4 regions of the Streptomyces sp. NPDC032161 genome follow, and region 3 is predicted to be linked to each of the others. Evidence: riboswitches for the same ligand, from Rfam matches in the RefSeq annotation. Region 3 holds a riboswitch; each other region holds the start of a gene.

Region 1 (3,202 bases), on a different contig from region 3:
GTGATGGGCGCGGGTCTCGGCCGCCAGGGCGGCGTGGTCCGCTGGTCCACCGCCACCCGGATGTTCGTCGCGTGGGGCCTGACCCTGCCGGCCGCGGGCCTGGTCGGCGCGGGCGCCGAGTTGCTGACCAAGCAGGGCACCTGGGGCGTCGTCGTGGTCGCGGCGCTGCTGGTCGTGGGTTCCGGCTCGATCTGGCTGGTCTCGCGCCGCAAGCCGGTCGGCCACGGGGACGTCGCCCCCTCGGAGAGCGCCGTCGAACCCGCGGGCGTCGTCACCACGGCCATCGCCGCCGTCAGCCCGCCGCCCACCGTCGCGGCCACCGCCGCGGCGCAGGACCTCATGACCATCATCCCGGCCACGCCCGCGGCCGCCGCCCCGACCGCCACCGCCCAGGACCCGGCGCGTCCCGCCGCCGTCTAGGACGTATTTCGAAAGCGCCGTGACCGGCACCGGACCGAACACGCGGACCGTCCGCAGACCGTCTAAGGAAGCAGCATGAAAATCGACTGGGCAGCCCTCGGCTCCGTCTTCGGCGTCTCCCTCGTCGTCACCGTCGCGCTGGTGGGCGTCTTCACCCTCGGCATCGTCGGTCTCGCCAAGCAGCCCGAGGCGGCGGCCCGGGGCGGCTCCGGCGGATCCCGGGAGCTGGCGCGCGCGGGCGCGTACGTCTGCTTCGCGCTGTGCGTGGCGGCGGTCGCGTACGGGATCTATCTGATCGTCGCCTGAGGCCCTCCCCTGGCACCTCCTTTTCGCAGCCCCGACGGGCCGGACGCACCTCGCGCGTCCGGCCCGTCGTCGTGTCCCCGTCCCGATGTGGGCCTCAGCACACTGCACCGCCGCAGGTCAACGGCAAGTTGACGGGCGTTCGCAGAGCGTGGTGGACTGCCGGAGCCATTTACGGCGACAGCAGAGGAAGCCGGTGCGAATCCGGCGCGGTCCCGCCACTGTCACCGGGGAGCGGTCCCCCACACCGGGAAGTCACGGCACGCGCGAGCGGGCTGGAAGGCCGGGGGAATCGCGGATCCGGGAGCCAGGAGACTCTGGTCGCCGGTCACGTCGAACCAGGGCGCGGACCCTGAGTGAGGACAAGTCGCCATGCCTGGCAGCCGTGCGTCCCTTGCCCCGGCGCTCTCCCCGAGAGCCGCCCGTACGAAGGTCCTCCGAGGCACGACGGCCGACTGAGCCATGCGTGCCGATCGCGTGTTCGCGTACGGCGCCACAGCCGGTCTGATCGGCGATCTGCTGCTCGGTGACCCCCGCAGGGGGCACCCGGTCGCCGCCTTCGGGCGGGCCGCGGCGGGCGTCGAACGCCGTCTGTGGCGCGACCACCGCGGGTGGGGCGCGCTGCACACCCTCGTCTGCGCCGGAGGCGCCGTGGGCGGTGCGGCGCTGCTCACCCGTGCCGTACGCCGTCACCCCGCCGCCTCCGTCGCGCTGACCGCGGCCGCCACCTGGTCCGTGGTCGGCGGCACCTCGCTGGGGCGGGAGGCACGGGCCGTCGGCGGCGCCCTGGCCGCCGGGGACGTCGCGGTGGCCCGGGAACGCCTGCCGCACCTGTGCGGCCGCGACCCGCACTCCCTGGACGGGCCGCAGATCGCCCGCGCCGTGGTGGAGTCCGTGGCCGAGAACACCTCGGACGCCGTGGTGGGCGCCCTGGTGTGGGGGGCGCTGGCCGGTGTGCCCGGCCTCGTCGGCTTCCGCGCGGTCAACACCCTGGACGCGATGGTCGGCCACAGGTCGCCCCGCCACCGGCGCTACGGCTGGGCCTCGGCCCGCCTCGACGACCTCGTGGGATGGCCCGGCGCCCGGCTGACCGCCGTGCTCGCCGTGGCCGCCGGCGGACGGCCGCGCGAGGCGGTACGGGCCTGGCGGGCCGACGCGGCGAAGCATCCGAGCCCCAACGCGGGCCCGGTGGAGGCGTCGTTCGCGGGCGCGCTGGGCGTGCGCCTGGGCGGAACGCTGGCGTACGGGGGCCGGGTGGAGCACCGCCCGGTACTGAACGGGGAGGCGGGCCGGGCGGTGGAGACCGCGGACATCGAACGCGCGGTGCGGCTCTCGCGCCGGGTGGGCGTGCTGGCCCTCGGCGTGTGCGTGGCCGCTCGGCTGGGCGCGGGTCTCGCCGCGCGACGGCTCGCGGACGTACGGGGCACGGGACGGGGACGGATCACGGGCACCCGGCCCGCAGGTGTGGGCGGCGCCGCCGCGGGGGCCGCGCGGCTCCTGACCGCGGGACGCCCGGACACAGGACGGAGACGGACATGAGCGGCGGACTCCTGGTCGCCGGGACCACCTCGGACGCGGGCAAGAGCGTCGTCACGGCGGGCATCTGCCGCTGGCTCGCGCGCCGGGGCGTGAAGGTGGCGCCCTTCAAGGCGCAGAACATGTCGCTGAACTCCTACGTCACCCGGGAGGGTGCCGAGATCGGCCGTGCCCAGGCCATGCAGGCCGCGGCCGCCCGGGTGGAGCCGTCCGCGCTGATGAACCCGGTGCTGCTCAAGCCCGGCGGGGACCGCTCCAGCCAGGTCGTCCTGATGGGCAGGCCGGTGGGCGAGATGAGCGCGCGCGGCTACCACGGCGGACGGCAGGAGGCCCTGCTCGGCACGGTCGTGGACTGCCTGGAGCGGCTGCGGAGCACGTACGACGCGGTGATCTGCGAGGGGGCCGGCAGCCCGGCCGAGATCAATCTGCGGCGCACGGACATCGTGAACATGGGCATCGCCCGGGCGGCGCGCTTCCCGGTGGTGGTGGTCGGGGACATCGACCGGGGCGGCGTCTTCGCGTCGTTCTTCGGTACGACGGCGTTGCTCTCCGCCGAGGACCAGGCGCTGGTCGCGGGCTATCTCGTGAACAAGTTCCGCGGCGACGTGTCGCTGCTGGAGCCGGGCCTGGAGATGCTGCGCGAGATCACCGGCCGCCCGACGTACGGGGTGCTGCCCTTCGCGCACGGCCTCGGCATCGACGAGGAGGACGGGCTCCGGGTCTCGCTGCGCGGCGCCGTGCGCGAGTCGGTGGTCGCGCCGCCGCACGGCGAGGACGTGCTGCGGGTCGCGGTGTGCGCCGTGCCCCTGATGTCGAACTTCACCGACGTGGACGCGCTGGCCGCCGAACCGGGCGTCGTCGTCCGCTTCGTGGACCGCGCCGAGGAGCTGGCCGACGCCGATCTCGTCGTCGTGCCCGGCACCCGGGGAACGGTCGGGGCGCT
Region 2 (3,202 bases), on a different contig from region 3:
GAGGCCTCCGACGCGCGGTTGCCGCCCGTGCGCCGAACCGCCGCCGGTGCCCCGGCCGAGGCGCCGGACACGTCGTCACGATCGCCCGGCCGGACGGCCCGACGACTCCATTCGGCCGACGCCCGACCGGCATGACGACGGCCGGCCGACGTGACAACGGACGGCGGGGGCCCGAGCGCCCGACCACCCGTCACGCCCCCGCCTCGGCCACTCCCCCGCGGGCCGTCGGTCCCTCCCCCAGCGCTTCTTGTCGGTTCAGACTCCCTTCGTCGGCGCGACCCGTCCCGCCCACGGCGACAGTTCGGCCGTCAGCCAGCGGAAGACCTGGGGCACCTGGCGCTTCCACAGGCCGATGGTGTGCGGCCCGGTCACCCGGGCCACCACCACCCGTGTCGGGGGTGCCGCCGCGCGCCGCAGCGCGAGTCCGTCGCGGTAGCCGTCGTCGCGTCCGCCCGAGAGATACAGCGCGACGCGCGGAGGGGTGGTCGCATGGCGCAGGATCCACAGCGGGTTGTTGGCCCGCCGCAGCTCCGGGGCGCGGGCCGTGAGGGAGACCCGTTCGGCGGCCGGGTCGTTGTAGCCGGACAGGCCCACCGCGGCCCGGTACCGGTCGGGGTGGGCGAGTGCCATCTTCACGGCGCAGTGCGCCCCGGCCGAGTAGCCGGCCACCGCCCACCCCTTCGCGCCGCCCCGTGCGCGGAAGGTGTCGATCACCATCTGCCGGACGTCCACGCTGAGCCATGACTCGGCGTCCACGACGCCCGGCACATTGGCGCATCCGGTGTCCTGACCGGCCAGCAGATTGGTGCGCGGTTCGACGAGAATGAACGGGGCGATCTCGCCGCTCCGCATCCCGGCCGCCAACTGCGACTGCACCCGCAGGCTGCTGAACCACGCCTTCGCCGAACCGGGGAAGCCGCCGAGGAGTTCGACCACGGGGAACCTCTGGTGCCGGAAGGCCGGCTGGTCGTACTGCGGCGGCAGCCACACGTACACCTCGCCGCGCACCCCCGACACCCGGCCGCGCAGTTGGGTGACGCGGACGTTCCGCCCCATCCGGGCGTCGTGCACCGGGTCGAACTCCTGGACGGCCTTCGGCTCGTTCGCCAGGTCCTTGTGACTTCCGAGTCCGTCGCGTCCGAGGTCCGGGGCTGCGACGACATGGTGTCCGGTGCCGAGCAGATCGGCCCAGCTGTCGTACAGGCCGTTGGTGTTGTTGACCACCACGAAGACACTCAGCACGGCCGCCCCCTGCGCGAGGACGACCATCGCGAGGCGGCTCGCGCCTCGTACCACGGCGGGACCCCGTACCCGCCCCCACAGCAACAGGGGAAGCAGCAGGCTGACCATGGCCAGCGCGATCGTGGCCAGGAAGAAGGGTGTCCCCGTCAGGCTCATCACGCCAGTGAGGATGTCGCACACAGCACGATGGTTTACCCTCTTTTCCACCTTTTTACGTCGAACGCGAGAACCGGGAACCTCGTGTTGACGCCGGTCACTCCCGTGCCTTCGGCAACCGGCCCCCGCTCCTTCGACGCCGGTCGCCCTCGGCCTCCCGCATCGCGCGCCCCGGCCGCGCCGGGAAGGGGCGGGAACGGCCGGGGGACGGGCCCCGGTTTCTCGGCGTGCGATCACTCACATGGGCGCCCTTTGTGCGCCGACGTCGGACAAACGTAATATCGGCAGGTCATCGCCGCGACGGGAGACAGGAAGCCGGTGCGAATCCGGCACGGTCCCGCCACTGTGACCGGGGAGTGGAACCCTTCGACATGCCACTGCGCGCCGCGCGGGAAGGCGGGGGGAACGTCGATCCGGGAGTCAGGACACTGGCCTGTCGCGGGCCCGTTTTGAGGAGCGCGGACTCCCCAGGAGGCTCTACGTGTATTTCGGCATACCCCGCCGCCGCCCCTGCTCTCCCTCTGCCCGTACCCGGCGCGCCCCGCGCGTCGTCGCCGGGGTCATGGCCCTGGCCACCGTCCTGTCGGCCGCCGGTTGCGGCACCGCCGGCTCCCCCGGGAAGCCGGAGGCCGGTGCGTCGTCGGTCGAGGGCTTCCCGGTCACCGTGGACAACTGCGGTGTGAGAACGACGTACGACAAACCGCCCTCGCGCGTGGTCACCATCCATCAGCACCCCGCCGAACTCCTCCTCGCCCTGGGGCTGAAGGACCGCATGGTCGGTACCGCCTTCCCGGACTCGGCCGTCCTGCCCGAGCTGCGGAAGGACTTCGCGGCCGTACCCGAACTGGCGAAGCGGGAGCCGTCCTTCGAAACCGTCCTGGACGCGGAGCCGGACTTCGTCTACGGCGGCTACGGCAGCGCGTTCGCCGAGAACGAGGGCCGGTCGCGCAAGGCGTTCGCCGAGGCGGGCATCGACACCTACCTCAACCGCGAGTACTGCGGCAAGAAGCGGGTGACGATGCGGGACACCTACGACGAGATCACCACCATCGGCGACGTCTTCGGCGTCCCGGACCGCGCCTCCGCGCTGGTGGCCGATCTGAGGGGGCGCGTGGACAAGGCCGTCGCGGCCGTGGGGAAGGGGCCCGACGTGCCCGTCTTCGTCTACGACAGCGGCGAGAAGACCGCCTTCACCGCGGGCGGCAAGGGGCTCGGCAACGACCTGATCGGGCTGGCGGGCGGCCGGAACATCTTCGCGGGGCTCGACGACGTCTTCGGGGACGTCTCCTGGGAACAGGTCGTGGCCCGCAAGCCCGAGGTCGTGGTGATCTACGACTACGCGGGCTCCGGCAGCGTCGAGCAGAAGAAGCGGTTCCTGCTCTCGCAGCCCGCCCTCGCCGACGTCCCGGCCATCAGGAACGAGCGGTTCGTGGTCCTGCCGCTGACCGCGACCCTCGTCGGCATCCGTTCGGCGTACGCGGTCGACGGCCTGGCACGCGGTCTGCATCCCGAGAGCTTCCGGTGACGGGGACGGGGACGGGAACGCCCGTGAGGGCCGCCCCGCCCGACGGGACGACCGAGAGGGCGGTCGACGGAGCGAGTGCGTGGCTCCCGCGCCGCGGCGGCCGGTCGCGGCGCGTGCCCCTCCCCCTCGCGCTGACCGTCCTCGCGCTGCTGCTGGTGGTCTCCGCCACCGCCGGCCTGGCCATCGGCTCGGTGCACGTGCCGCCCGGCCAGGTGTGGGGCATCGTGACGCACGCGCTGGGCGCCGACTGGCAGGAGCCGTCCTGGACCCGCGCCCGGG
Region 3 (3,202 bases):
ATGCCCTTGACCGGGCGGTCGGTGAGCGACTGCGCGTACGTCGTCCAGCGGACCGTCATCGGATCCGGGCGGGAGATGTCGCCTGCCAGGATCGGCGGGCGCACGTAGCGGGTGCCGTAGGACTGCACCCAGCCGTGCTGGGTGGCGAGGTAGCCGGTCAACTGTTCGGCGAAGTACTGGACCATGTCGTTGCGTTCGGGCTCGCCGTGCACGAGGACGTCCAGGCCCGTCTTCTCCTGGAAGGCGATCACCTCCTGGATCTCGGCCCTGACGCGTTCCTCGTACCCTGCTGTGTCGATCCGGCCGGCCCGCAGGTCCGCTCGCGCGGCGCGCAGCTCGTCGGTCTGCGGGAACGAGCCGATGGTGGTGGTCGGCAGCAGCGGCAGGCCGAGATGTGCGTGCTGGGCGGCGGTGCGCTCGGCGTACGGCTGGGAGCGGCGCGCGTCGGCCTCCGTCGTGGCGGCGGCACGGGCACGGACCGCCGGGTCGTGAGTGATGGGCGAGTGCGCGCGGGACGCGAGGTCGGCCCGGTTCGCGGCGAGTTCGGCGGCGATCGTGTCGGTGCCCTGGGCGAGGCCCTTGGCGAGTGTGACGATCTCCCGCGTCTTCTGCCGTGCGAACGCCAGCCAGCGCAGGATCTGCGGTTCGATGTCCCGCTCCGGTGCCGTGTCCAGCGGCACGTGGAGGAGGGAGCAGGAGGCAGACACATCGACGCGGTCGGCCAGGCCCAGCAGCGTGCCCAGTGTGGACAGGGACTTGGCGAGGTCGTTGCCCCAGATGTTGCGGCCGTCGACCACCCCGGCGACCAGCCGCTTGCCGGGCAGTCCGCCGACGGCGGCGAGCGCGTCCAGATGGGCGGCGGCGCCCTCGGTGAAGTCCAGCGCGAGCCCGTCGACCGGCGCCTTCGCCAGGACCGGCAGGGCGTCGCCGAGCCGGCCGAAATAGGAGGCGACCAGCAGCTTCGGCCGGTCGGCGAGCGCGCCGAGGCCGCGGTAGGCGCGCTCGGCGGCGTTCAGCTCGGCAGGGGTGCGGTCCTGGACCAGGGCCGGCTCGTCCAGCTGTACCCACTCGGCGCCGGCGGCTCGCAGGTCGGCGAGGACCTCGGCGTACACCGGCAGCAGCCGGTCGAGCAGGGTGAGCGGATCGAAGTCGGCGGCCACGCCGGGAGCCGGCTTGGAGAGCAGCAGATAGGTGACCGGACCCACGAGCACGGGCCGGGCGGTGAGTCCGAGCGCGAGGGCCTCCTTCAACTCGCCCGTCTGCTTGGCGGAGTCGGCGGTGAAGACGGTGTCAGGGCCCAGTTCCGGGACGAGATAGTGGTAGTTGGTGTCGAACCACTTGGTCATCTCCAGTGGCGCCACCTCCTGGGTGCCGCGGGCCATGGCGAAGTAGCCGTCCAGGGCATCGGCGGTGACGGCGTCCCGGTGGCGTTCGGGGATCGCGCCGACCATGACGGTGGTGTCCAGGACATGGTCGTAGAACGAGAAGTCGCCGGTCGGCACCTCGTGGATGCCTGCGTCGGCGAGGTGCCGCCAGTTGTTCCGGCGCAGGTCGGCGGCGGTGGCCCGGAGGGCCTCGGCCGTGACGCGGCCCTTCCAGTAACCCTCGACGGCCTTCTTCAGTTCCCGGTTCCGGCCCTGACGGGGGTAGCCGTACACGGTGGCCCGTGTTGCCGCGGCTGCGGACTTCGGTGTCACGGAGATCTCCTTCGCGAGATGAATCCCTGAGATCCCGGGGACGGGACGAGAGCGCGAAGGGATGACGAACCGGGCGGAGACGATCCCGTGCGGCAAGGCACGGTCATCCGCCTGGTATGTACGCCGACCCGCCCTCGAGGTCACCGGGATGTCCGCGCACGACTGGTCCGTGCGCGGGCAGTTGGCAGGTCTTCGGACTCGCGGGCACGTCCTCACCTCATGAGGACATCTACTGGCCGTCGCTTCCCAGACCCTGTACGTCGGGTCCAGTGCGTATGACGGCGGTCGTTCCCGCTCACCGCTGCGGGGCAGTCCCGGATTCCCACCGGGTTCCCTCTTGCGACGCTCCCGCCTGGCTGACGGGGGCGAACCAGCTGCTGCCCGCAGCCTACGGGCTGACGCGCGAGGAAGGGCGAGGTCGTCCATCATCCGGATGGTGAATCAAGTCACGTGTGGCGGACGGCGCGGGGGCATGGACGCGGTGGGCGCGATCCCGGTCCACACCCCGCGGCGTACCGGATCCTGAGCCCCGGTCGCGGGCGTGGAAGCCCCGCTTGGAGGGCCGCCTCTCGGATCCGTCTGTGGTTCGTTCTCTCCAACGGGCAGCACGACGAGTATCCGGACGAGGACACCGTGCCGATCGGTGAGGCGTTCAGGATCGTGGAGCACATCGTCGGCGCCGGATCCTGGCCCGCCGACGCGCACCGGGTGGTCGATCGCTGATCCGGCGGACCTGTCGCCGGGCTCGGACGCCAGGATTTCGGTACGACGGCCGGTCAAAGAAGTCCCCGCACCGCGCGGTGATGCTGCCACGGGAGACATGCGGTGAACGGGATTGATCCGATCCTGCGAACGCTGAACACGGCGAGTTCCTGCTCGCCAATGAAATCGAGCGCCGCCCGGTGCCAACGGGGGCCCGGACGAAGAATGCCGAACGCGGCCACCGGAATAGCGTAAAAGCATTGCAGTCCCTCAGGATTCCGAATGTTCTGCCTTCGGAGGTCTCCGAGGTATACCGACGCAGTGGTGCCAAGCATGCTCTCCGGGTGGGCGACGGCAGCGACGCAAGGACGCCGGGCAACCGAAAGGGCCGCAACGGATCTGCTCGTTCCCCGGTACGGCACTGAACGTCGAGGCGGTGGCCTGATCGGAGGATCACCCCTGGTCAGGGCCTTTGGGGGAGGTGCCGGTAGTGAGTTGTTCACGTGACTCGGCCGTATTGCTCACGCCGGTCGGCACGCCGTCAAGGGCGACTTTCCTCACAGTGGGAGTTTGCTCTCCGCGGGCCCTTCCCGGTGATTACGCGATGGTAGCCTCGAGTGAGTGAGGGATCGACTCGCCATTGCGGAAGCCCGCCGAGATATTCCTGGTGAAACGTCTGTCGATTTGCCTCGGAATGCTTCGCTTCTATGTACCGAGGTCCAGATGGCTGGTAAATCGCTCTTGGTATTCGACACGGCGTTCACAGGGGTGCGAAGCCGTTGTTCGAGGTCCTTTTCGGTGTA
Region 4 (3,202 bases), on a different contig from region 3:
CTACTCGTCGGGGCTGCGGGCCCCCGCGCTGATCGCGTTCGTCAAGGACGGCCTGATCTACCTGGTCATCGTGGTGGCGATCGTCTACATCCCGATCAAGCTGGGCGGGTTCCACGACATCTTCGCCGCCGCCCAGGAGAAGTTCGCCGGCCCGCCCGGCGGGAAGCCGACCGGCGCCCTGGCACCCGGCGAGGCGAGCCAGTGGGCTTACGCCACCCTCGCGTTGGGCTCGGCGCTGGCGCTCTTCATGTATCCGCACTCGATCACGGCGACGCTCTCCGGCCGCAGCCGTGACGTGATCCGGCGCAACACCACGATCCTGCCGCTGTACTCGTTGATGCTGGGCATGCTGGCGCTCCTCGGCTTCATGGCGATCGCCGCCGGGATCAAGGTGGAGAACGGGCAGCTGGCCATCCCGCAGCTGTTCGAGAACATGTTCCCCGACTGGTTCGCGGGCGTCGCGTTCGCCGCCATCGGCATCGGCGCGCTGGTGCCCGCCGCGATCATGTCGATCGCGGCGGCGAACCTCTTCACCCGCAACATCTACAAGGACTTCCTGAAACCGGACGCGACCCCGGAGGAGGAGACCAAGGTCTCCAAGCTGGTGTCGCTGCTGGTGAAGGTCGGGGCGCTGGCCTTCGTCCTCACCATGGACAAGACGGTCGCGATCAACTTCCAGCTGCTGGGCGGGATCTGGATCCTCCAGACCATGCCGGCCCTGGTCGGCGGCCTGTTCACCCGCTGGTTCCACCGTTGGGCACTGCTCGCGGGCTGGGCGATCGGCATGGTGTACGGGACCGTCGTCGCGTACGGGGTCTCCAGCCCGACCCAGTCGCACTTCGGCGGACCCTCCGCGAAGATCCCCGGCATCGGTGAGATCGGCTACATCGGCCTGACCGCGTTCGTGCTCAACGTGGTGGTGACGGTGGTGCTGACCCTCGTCCTGAACGCCGTGAAGGCGCCCGCCGGCATCGACGAGACCTCCCCCGCCGACTACACGGCGGACACGGGCGAGCCGGGTGTCCGGGTGGAGCTGCCGCCGGCCGTGCCGGAGCCGCCGAGCGCGGCGGCGGCACCGGGCGCGGATCGCTGAGGGTTCCCGCCACGACGGCCCGGAAGCGGCCCGCCACGCCCCTTGCCCGAGGGGTGCGGCGGGCCCGTCCGTCTTCCTCTCCCCAGGGCCGCAGTGCGCGTTCTACGGCCTCGACGCGAGTCGACCGACACAACATCTGGGGGCGGCGGCATCGGGCGGCCCCCACATGTATGCTCATGCTCGCTGTCGCCGCAGGGGAATCCGGTGTGAATCCGGAACTGTCCCGCAACGGTGTATTCGGTGTGCTTTTGCACACCCGAGCAAGTCCGACGACCTGCCGACAGCGCATCCGGCTCGACCGAACCGGATGCCAGACGTCCCGGGCCTCGCGGATGGGCCGGCGGACGCCGTACGCAGTGCCCCCGTCCCGGGCCCCGTACTGCCCGGCCGCCCGTCCCCGCAGGCCCCGAGCCGAGCGAGGGAGAGCACCGCGTGACCATCGCGCCAGCCGATCCGGCCTCAGTCGCAGTGTCCGAAGCGACCGTGTCCGAAGCGGCCGAGTCCGAAGCGGCCGAGTCCGGGGGAACCGCACACGACGGGCCCGGTACCGCACACGACGAGCCCGGGACCGCGCTGCTGCGGACCCTGACCGCCCTCACCGTCGACCTGCCCGACACCGACCCCGGCCGGGTGGCCGCCGCCGCGCTGCGCGGGCGCAGCGCCCGGGCGGACGAGGCCGAGTTGCGGGCGCTGGCGACCGAGGCCGCCGCGGGGCTGATCTCCGAGGACCCCGCCTACTCCCGGCTCGCCGCCCGGCTGCTGACCCGCGCCATCGCGGACGAGGCGGCGGGGCAGGGCGCGGTCTCCTTCTCCGCGTCCGTCGCCGTCGGCCACCGCGAGGGCCTGATCGCGGACCGCACCGCCGCGTTCGTCCAGGCGCACGCCGCCACCCTGGACGCGCTGGTCGAACACTCCCTCGCCGACGGCGCCGACGACCGGTTCGGCTACTTCGGGCTGCGCACCCTGCACAGCCGCTACCTGCTGCGCCACCCGCACACCCGTCAGGTCGTCGAGACCCCGCAGCACTTCATGCTGCGGGTGGCGTCCGGGCTCGCCGAGGACGACTCCCCGCGTGCCGTGGACGAGGTCGCGGCGCTGTACGGACTGATGAGCCGACTCGACTACCTCCCGTCCTCCCCCACGCTGTTCAACTCCGGTACCCGGCACCCGCAGATGTCGTCCTGCTATCTGCTGGACTCCCCGCTCGACGAGCTCGACTCGATCTACGACCGCTACCACCAGGTGGCGCGCCTCTCCAAGCACGCGGGCGGCATCGGTCTGCCGTACTCCCGCATCCGGGCCCGCGGTTCGCTGATCCGGGGCACCAACGGGCACTCGAACGGGATCGTGCCGTTCCTGAAGACGCTCGACGCCTCCGTGGCGGCGGTCAACCAGGGCGGCCGTCGCAAGGGCGCGGCAGCCGTCTACCTGGAGACCTGGCACGCGGACATCGAGGAGTTCCTGGAGCTGCGCGACAACACCGGCGAGGACGCCCGCCGTACGCACAACCTGAACCTCGCGCACTGGATCCCCGACGAGTTCATGCGCCGGGTCGACGCGGACGGCGAGTGGTCGCTGTTCTCCCCGTCCGACGTGCCCGGGCTGGTCGACCTGTGGGGCGAGGAGTTCGACGCCGCGTACCGGGCCGCCGAGGCGAAGGGGCTGGCCCGCAAGACGCTGCCGGCCCGGGAGCTGTACGGGCGGATGATGCGCACCCTCGCGCAGACCGGCCAGGGCTGGATGACGTTCAAGGACGCCGCCAACCGGACCGCGAACCAGACCGCCGAGCCGGGCCGCGTCGTCCACTCGTCGAACCTGTGCACCGAGATCCTGGAGGTCACCGACGACGGCGAGACGGCCGTCTGCAACCTGGGCTCGGTCAACCTCGGCGCGTTCGTCGCGGGCGGGGACATCGACTGGGAGCGGCTGGACGCCACCGTCCGCACGGCCGTGACCTTCCTGGACCGGGTCGTCGACATCAACTTCTACCCGACCGAGCAGGCCGCCCGCTCCAACGCCAAGTGGCGTCCGGTGGGCCTGGGCGCCATGGGCCTCCAGGACGTCTTCTTCCAGCTGCGGCTGCCGTTCGACTCCGCCGAGGCCCGCGTG

The links. A riboswitch is a leader RNA that binds a small molecule or an ion and turns the genes downstream of it on or off. The one in region 3 is predicted to bind cobalamin.
Region 1: another riboswitch for cobalamin. It lies ahead of AB0E67_RS06085 (cobalamin biosynthesis protein); the one in region 3 lies ahead of metE (5-methyltetrahydropteroyltriglutamate--homocysteine S-methyltransferase).
Region 2: another riboswitch for cobalamin. It lies ahead of AB0E67_RS34330 (ABC transporter substrate-binding protein); the one in region 3 lies ahead of metE (5-methyltetrahydropteroyltriglutamate--homocysteine S-methyltransferase).
Region 4: another riboswitch for cobalamin. It lies ahead of AB0E67_RS02460 (ribonucleoside-diphosphate reductase subunit alpha); the one in region 3 lies ahead of metE (5-methyltetrahydropteroyltriglutamate--homocysteine S-methyltransferase).

The regions. Positions count from the first base shown of each region.
Region 1 is NZ_JBEZVN010000002.1:57,364-60,565, forward strand. It holds partial or broken gene AB0E67_RS06070 (inorganic phosphate transporter) at 1-96, shown strand, start outside; partial or broken gene AB0E67_RS06075 (hypothetical protein) at 207-350, opposite strand; gene AB0E67_RS06080 (hypothetical protein) at 496-726, shown strand; cobalamin riboswitch at 909-1,041, shown strand; gene AB0E67_RS06085 (cobalamin biosynthesis protein) at 1,186-2,262, shown strand; gene AB0E67_RS06090 (cobyric acid synthase) at 2,259-3,202, shown strand, end outside.
Region 2 is NZ_JBEZVN010000055.1:14,938-18,139, reverse strand. It holds gene AB0E67_RS34335 (alpha/beta hydrolase-fold protein) at 256-1,398, opposite strand; cobalamin riboswitch at 1,668-1,850, shown strand; gene AB0E67_RS34330 (ABC transporter substrate-binding protein) at 1,961-2,923, shown strand; gene AB0E67_RS34325 (iron ABC transporter permease) at 3,037-3,202, shown strand, end outside.
Region 3 is NZ_JBEZVN010000017.1:90,947-94,148, reverse strand. It holds gene metE (5-methyltetrahydropteroyltriglutamate--homocysteine S-methyltransferase) at 1-1,697, opposite strand, end outside; cobalamin riboswitch at 1,863-2,087, opposite strand.
Region 4 is NZ_JBEZVN010000001.1:590,670-593,871, forward strand. It holds gene mctP (monocarboxylate uptake permease MctP) at 1-1,093, shown strand, start outside; cobalamin riboswitch at 1,257-1,390, shown strand; gene AB0E67_RS02460 (ribonucleoside-diphosphate reductase subunit alpha) at 1,667-3,202, shown strand, end outside.